Linked DNA regions of Cupriavidus necator N-1. Each later gene encodes a partner of the first gene's protein in a complex. Links are inferred from orthologs where the notes say so. Each region holds a gene or a part of one and is shown in the gene's direction. Other genes may lie near its edges.

Evidence for each region.
Region 2: the proteins of mnmE (region 1) and mnmG are in contact, whole or in part, in a solved structure (PDB 9HIP), measured with the Escherichia coli proteins. The link is inferred for Cupriavidus necator N-1 from one-to-one orthologs.

The regions. Positions count from the first base shown.
Region 1 is NC_015726.1:93,403-96,588, reverse strand. The notes cover bases 87-2,955. They hold mnmE (tRNA uridine-5-carboxymethylaminomethyl(34) synthesis GTPase MnmE), read left to right. Parts: upstream 87-741; coding sequence 742-2,169; downstream 2,170-2,955. Other genes in these bases: CNE_RS00460 (glycosyltransferase), read left to right, coding at 2,277-2,955; CNE_RS00470 (CHAD domain-containing protein), read left to right, coding at 87-669. In the rest of the region: more of CNE_RS00470, read left to right, coding at 1-86; more of CNE_RS00460, read left to right, coding at 2,956-3,186. UniProt on the Escherichia coli protein: Exhibits a very high intrinsic GTPase hydrolysis rate. Involved in the addition of a carboxymethylaminomethyl (cmnm) group at the wobble position (U34) of certain tRNAs, forming tRNA-cmnm(5)s(2)U34.
Region 2 is NC_015726.1:3,744,316-3,747,559, reverse strand. The notes cover bases 135-3,061. They hold mnmG (tRNA uridine-5-carboxymethylaminomethyl(34) synthesis enzyme MnmG), read left to right. Parts: upstream 135-582; coding sequence 583-2,541; downstream 2,542-3,061. Other genes in these bases: rsmG (16S rRNA (guanine(527)-N(7))-methyltransferase RsmG), read left to right, coding at 2,563-3,061; CNE_RS17600 (N-formylglutamate amidohydrolase), read left to right, coding at 135-371. In the rest of the region: more of CNE_RS17600, read left to right, coding at 1-134; more of rsmG, read left to right, coding at 3,062-3,244. UniProt on the Escherichia coli protein: NAD-binding protein involved in the addition of a carboxymethylaminomethyl (cmnm) group at the wobble position (U34) of certain tRNAs, forming tRNA-cmnm(5)s(2)U34.

The DNA.
Region 1 (3,186 bases):
GTGGCGGTACGCCACGCGCGCGCGGTGCTCTGGGCCCTGGGGCCGTCGTTGCCGCGGCAGGAGCGTGATCGCTGGAAGCATGACCTGCGCATGCTGGCGCGCGCCACCAGCGATGTGCGCGACTGGGACGTGTTCCTGGCCGAAACCATTGCCCCGGCACGCAAGCTGGAACCGGACGATACCGTGCTGTCGGCCATCGCCGACACCGCCCGTGAGCGCCGCGACACCGCACGGCAAACCATGCTGTCGGCCCTGGCCGGCTACCGTGACTGGCCACTGCCCGCGCTGCATCGCGACCTGGCGCACCTGGACCATCTGGCCGCCCGCGCCCGCAGTGACGGTGGCCGCCTCGGGCCCCTTGCGCGCAAGCGCGTGCGCCGCGGCCGCAAGCGCCTGCGCGCGCTGGCAAAGGCTGCACGCCGCGGCAATCCTCGCGCGGTGCATGAACTGCGCATCGCCGGCAAGCGACTGCGCTATGTGATCGAGGCGTTCGCGCCGGTGCTGCCATCCCGCTACAGCAAGGACCTGCATCGCAAGCTGGTCAAACGGCAGGCGAAGCTTGGCCGCTTTGTCGACGGCATCGTCGCGCGCCGGCTGCTGGCCGACTGCCTGCAGGCGCAGGCAATGCCGGACGAGGCGCCGCCGCAGCCGCTGCCCGGCGCCAGCTGACCACCCCGCCCGCCATGGCGGCCTGCCCACCGCGTGCCACGCCAACTGCACCCGATCTGCGACAATACCGCCATGACTGCTCCCCAGGTTCCCATTGCCGCCATCGCCACCGCGCCCGGACGCGGCGGCATCGGCGTGGTGCGCGTGTCGGGCCCCAATGTCGGCCCGGTGATGCGCGCCGTCTGCGGCCAGGCGCTGAAGCCGCGCCATGCCACCTACCTGCCGTTCCTCGATGGCCATGGCAAAGTCATCGACCACGGCCTGGCGCTGTATTTCCCGGCGCCCAATTCCTATACCGGCGAGGAAGTGCTCGAGCTGCAGGGCCACGGCGGCCCGGTGGTGATGCAGATGCTGCTGACGCGCTGCCTGCAGGCGGGCGACGGCATCGGCCTGCGCCTGGCGGAGCCCGGCGAGTTCACGCGGCGCGCCTTCCTCAACGACAAGCTCGACCTGGCCCAGGCCGAGGCCGTGGCCGACCTGATCGAAGCCAGCACCGAGGCCGCGGCGCGCTCAGCGGCGCGTTCGATGGAGGGCGAATTCTCCAACGCCATCCGCCAGCTTGTGGATAAGGTCATCCACCTGCGCATGCTGGTGGAAGCCACTCTGGACTTCCCCGAGGAAGAGATCGATTTCCTGGAGCAGTCCGACGCCCGCGGCCAGCTTGCCACCATCCGCACCGAACTTGGCGGCGTGCTGGCGCAGGCGCGCCAGGGCGCGCTGCTGCGCGAGGGCCTGTCGGTGGTGCTGGCGGGCCAGCCCAACGTGGGCAAGTCGTCGCTGCTGAACGCGCTGGCCGGCGCGGAGCTGGCCATCGTCACGCCCATCGCCGGCACCACGCGCGACCGCGTGCGCGAGACCATCCAGATCGACGGCATCCCACTGCATATCATCGACACCGCCGGCCTGCGCGAGCACGCCGCCGACGAAGTCGAGCGCATCGGCATCGAACGCACCTGGGACGCCATCCGCCGCGCCGATATCGTGCTGCACCTGGTCGACGCCACCGACTACCTGCGCCACGGCCTGTCCGAGACCGACGACGCCATCGACGACCAGCTCAGCGGCCAGCTGCCGCCGGGCTCGCCGATCGTGCGCATCGTCAACAAGATCGACAAGGCCCCCGCGGTTGGCGATGTCGTCTTCGGCGGCAACCGCCCGCATGTGGTTGCGGCCAACGGCCCCAACCCGACCGAGATCTGGATCTCGGCGCGCACCGGGGCCGGCATTGAACTGCTGCGTCGTGAACTACTGCGGCTGGTGGGCTGGCAGTCAGGCAATGAAGGCAACTTCCTGGCGCGCGAACGGCACCTGACGGCGCTGCGGAATGCGCAATCGCACCTGGATATCGCCGCGGAGCAGGCCGAGCACCAGGCGCAGGCGCTGGACCTGTTTGCCGAAGAGCTGCGGCTGGCGCAGGATTGCCTGAACAGCATTACGGGTGAGTTCACCAGCGATGATCTGCTGGGGACGATCTTTACGCGTTTCTGCATCGGCAAGTGATACCCGCAGCCGCGGCCCCATGTCGCGGCGCGGAAGGCGCCGGTACAAGTAAACTGCAGGCTACTCGCTGACATGCCGGCGCCGGGCCCTTCGGCGCCTCTCCCGCCATGCGCCTGACCCTCATCACCTTCGGTACCCAGGGCGACTGCCGCCCCATGGTCGCGCTGGGCCTCGGCCTGCGCGCCGCCGGCCACGACGTGCTGATGCTGGGCGAACGCTCGGCAGCCACGCTCGCGGCAGAGCACGGCCTGGCCTTTGCGCCGATGGCGGGCGATATCCAGCAGACGCTGGCTCCCGGCGGCGCGCTGCACAAGCTGATGACCGAAGGCGGCAACGTCGCCGAGGCCACGCGGGCATTCGCGCGCATTGCCGAGGACAACACCGAGGCATGGATGGCACAACTGGCGGAAGCCGCGCGCGCTGCCGATGGCATCGTGTTCTCGGGGCTGACGGCGTATGTGGCGCTGTCGGTGGGCGAGCAGTTGGGCAAGCCGGTGATCGGCGCGGGCATGTTCCCGATCTCGCCGACGCGGGCCTTTCCGTCCGCGCTGCTCCCGCCGTTCAGGATGCCGGGGTGGGCTAATCGCGCCAGCCACCACGTGATCAACTTCGTGCTGTGGCGCATGTTCCGTACCGCGACCAATGCTGCGCGCTCCAGGCTGTTCGGCGCGTCAGCGCGCAAGGCGATGTGGGCGGACTTTCCGACGCTGTACGCGATCTCGCCGCAGCTGGTGCCGCGTCCGCATGACTGGCATGACGACTGGCTGGTGAGCGGCGCGTGGACCATGCCGCCGCAGCCGGACTGGCAACCGGACGCGCCGCTGCGCGACTTCCTGGCGGCCGGCGAGGCGCCGCTGTATATCGGCTTTGGCAGCATGGCGGGCTTTGACCGGGACAAGGTGGTGACGGCGCTGGTGCAGGCGGTCGATGGCCGGCGCGCGCTGTTCTATCCGGGCTGGAGCGGCATCGACGTGGCGGCGTTGCCATCCAGCTTCCACGTGGTAGGCGCCACCCCGC
Region 2 (3,244 bases), 3.7 Mb from region 1 along the record:
ACCTGAACCTGCACTCCATGCCCAATAACGCCTACGAGCGGCTCAAGATCGACAGCCCACACCCGCTGGCGGACTTTGTGCTGGGCGACCGGGACGGCACCACCTGCGAGCCGGGGCTGGTCGACCTGGTCGAACGGGAACTGCGCGGCATGGGCTACACGGTGGCGCGCAACGACCCATACAAGGGCGTGCAGCTGATCGCACAGATCGGCCGGCCGGCCGAGCGGCGCAATAGCCTGCAGATTGAGATTCGGCGGCCGCTGTATATGGACGAGGTGACACGCGAGCGCAATGCCGGGTTCACCACCTTGCAGCGCGATCTTGGCAAGCTGACCGAGCAGGTTGCGGGCTACATCCGCGCGCAACTCTGAGGCGCTTGTTCCACGTGAAACATCCGGCCGGGCCATGTGCCCGGCCTTTTTGTTTCACGTGGAACAAAACGTCGCTTTCAAGCGACTCGCCGGGTATCGCCAACGCCATGTTTCACGTGAAACATGGTTACCGTCGGAAAGCGGCTTGTCGATTGCCGCTATAATTTCGCATTCCCGTATTTTCCCGCCAGCCTCCCGGAGGAGGTGTCCCATGCTTTACCCAAAAGAATTCGATGTCATCGTCGTCGGCGGTGGCCATGCCGGCACTGAAGCTGCACTCGCCGCGGCCCGTATGGGCTGCCAGACGCTGCTGCTGACTCACAACATCGAGACGCTGGGCCAGATGAGCTGCAACCCGTCCATCGGGGGCATCGGCAAGGGGCACCTGGTCAAGGAAGTGGACGCCATGGGCGGTGCCATGGCCGCAGCCACGGACGAGTCCGGCATCCAGTTCCGCATCCTCAACTCCAGCAAGGGCCCGGCGGTACGTGCCACGCGCGCCCAGGCGGACCGCGTGCTATACCGCAAGGCGATCCGTACGAGGCTGGAGAACCAGCCGAACCTGATGCTGTTCCAGCAGGCCGTGGACGACCTGATGGTGGAGGGCGACCGCGTAGTCGGCGCTATGACGCAGGTCGGCATCGCCTTCCGCGCCCGCGCGGTGGTGCTGACCGCCGGCACCTTCCTGGACGGCAAGATCCACGTCGGGCTGGACAACTACACCGGCGGCCGCGCCGGCGACCCGGCAGCGGTGTCGCTGTCGGCGCGCCTGAAGGACCTGAAGCTGCCGCAAGGCCGCCTGAAGACCGGCACGCCGCCGCGTATTGACGGCCGCACCATCGATTTCTCGGTGATGGAAGAGCAGCCTGGCGACCTGGATCCGGTACCGGTGTTCTCCTTCCTGGGCCGTCCGGAGCAGCACCCGCAACAGCTGCCATGCTGGATCACCCATACCAACAGCCGTACCCACGACATCATCCGTGGCGGGCTGGACCGCTCGCCGATGTACACCGGCGTGATCGAAGGGGTAGGGCCGCGCTACTGCCCGAGCATCGAGGACAAGATCCATCGCTTTGCCAGCAAGGAAAGCCACCAGATCTTCCTGGAACCCGAAGGCCTGACCACCAACGAGTTCTACCCCAACGGGATCTCGACCAGCCTGCCGTTCGACGTGCAGCTGGAACTGGTGCACTCGATCCGCGGGATGGAGAACGCGCATATCCTGCGTCCCGGCTATGCGATCGAGTATGACTACTTCGATCCGCGCGGGCTGAAGGCATCGCTGGAGAGCAAGTCGATCCGCGGCCTGTTCTTTGCGGGGCAGATCAATGGCACCACCGGCTATGAAGAAGCCGCCGCGCAGGGCCTGCTGGCCGGCATCAACGCTGGCTGCTATGTGCGCGAACGCGATGCGTGGACGCCGCGCCGTGACCAGGCCTACCTGGGCGTGCTGGTCGACGACCTGATTACCCGCGGTGTGACCGAGCCGTATCGCATGTTCACCAGCCGCGCGGAATTCCGCCTGAGCCTGCGGGAAGACAATGCCGATATGCGCCTGACTGAGGTCGGCCGTGAACTGGGCGTGGTCGACGATGCGCGCTGGGATGCCTTCAACCGCAAGCGCGACGCTGTTTCACGTGAAACAGAGCGCCTGAAGAGCACATGGGTCAACCCGGCCATGCTGCCGGCCGAAGATGCCATGCCGCTGCTGGGCAAGCCGATCGAGCGCGAGTACAGCCTGGCCGACCTGCTGCGCCGGCCCGAAGTCCGCTATGAAGCACTGATGGCGCTGCAGGGCGGCCGCCATGCCCCGGAAACGCCGCTGGACGCCGAGCCGATGCTGGCGGAGCAGATCCGCGAGCAGATCGAGATCGGCATCAAGTACCACGGCTATATCGCCCGCCAGGCGGCCGAGGTCGACAAGCTGGAAGCCAATGAGTCGACCCGCCTGCCGGAAGGGCTGGACTACACCGAAGTGCGTGGCCTGGGCTTCGAGGTCAGTCAGAAGCTGAACCAGCATCGTCCGGAAACGCTGGGCCAGGCCTCGCGCATTTCCGGCGTGACGCCGGCCGCGATCTCGCTGCTGCTGGTGCACCTGAAGAAGAAGGGGCTGGGGCGCATGCGCGCTGAGTCGGGCGCACCTTCCGGCAACTCCGAAGAGGCCGCCTGAGTGCCCGGTCCGCGACACACCATGACCGACGACGCCGCGCAGCGTCGTCGCCTTGAAGCCGGTCTGGCCGAGATCGGGCTGGCGCTGGCGCCGGCCCAGATCGACACCTTGTTTGCCTACCTGGCGCTGCTGCGCAAGTGGAACGGCGTCTACAACCTGACCGCAATCCGCCACCCCGATGAGATGCTTACGCATCACATGCTGGACTCGCTTGCCGCCGTGCCGGCACTGGCCGAAGCCGCGCGCGCCGCAGAGGTAGGCACGCCGGCGCGGGGCAGGGTATTGGACGTGGGCTCGGGCGGCGGCATGCCCGGCCTGCCGCTGGCCATCGCCTGTCCCGACGTGTCGGTGCTGATGGTGGACATCGTGCAGAAGAAGACCGCCTTCCTGACCCAGTGCCGTGCGCAACTCGGGCTTTCCAATGCCGCGGCGCATTGGGGGCCGGTAGAGAAGCTGGACGATGACGATGGCTTTGCCGTGATCACCTCGCGCGCGTTTGCCGAGCTGACTGACTTCGTGAACCTGTCGGGCCAGCTCCTCGCACCGCACGGCAAGCTGATCGCCATGAAGGGTGTTTATCCACAGGCCGAGCTGGACCGCATGGAAGCTGCCGGGCTGATGGCGCAATGGCAGGTCGATGCGGTGCCCCACATCACTGTGCCCGGGCTGGATGCCGAGCGCCACCTGGTGGTGCTGTCGCGGC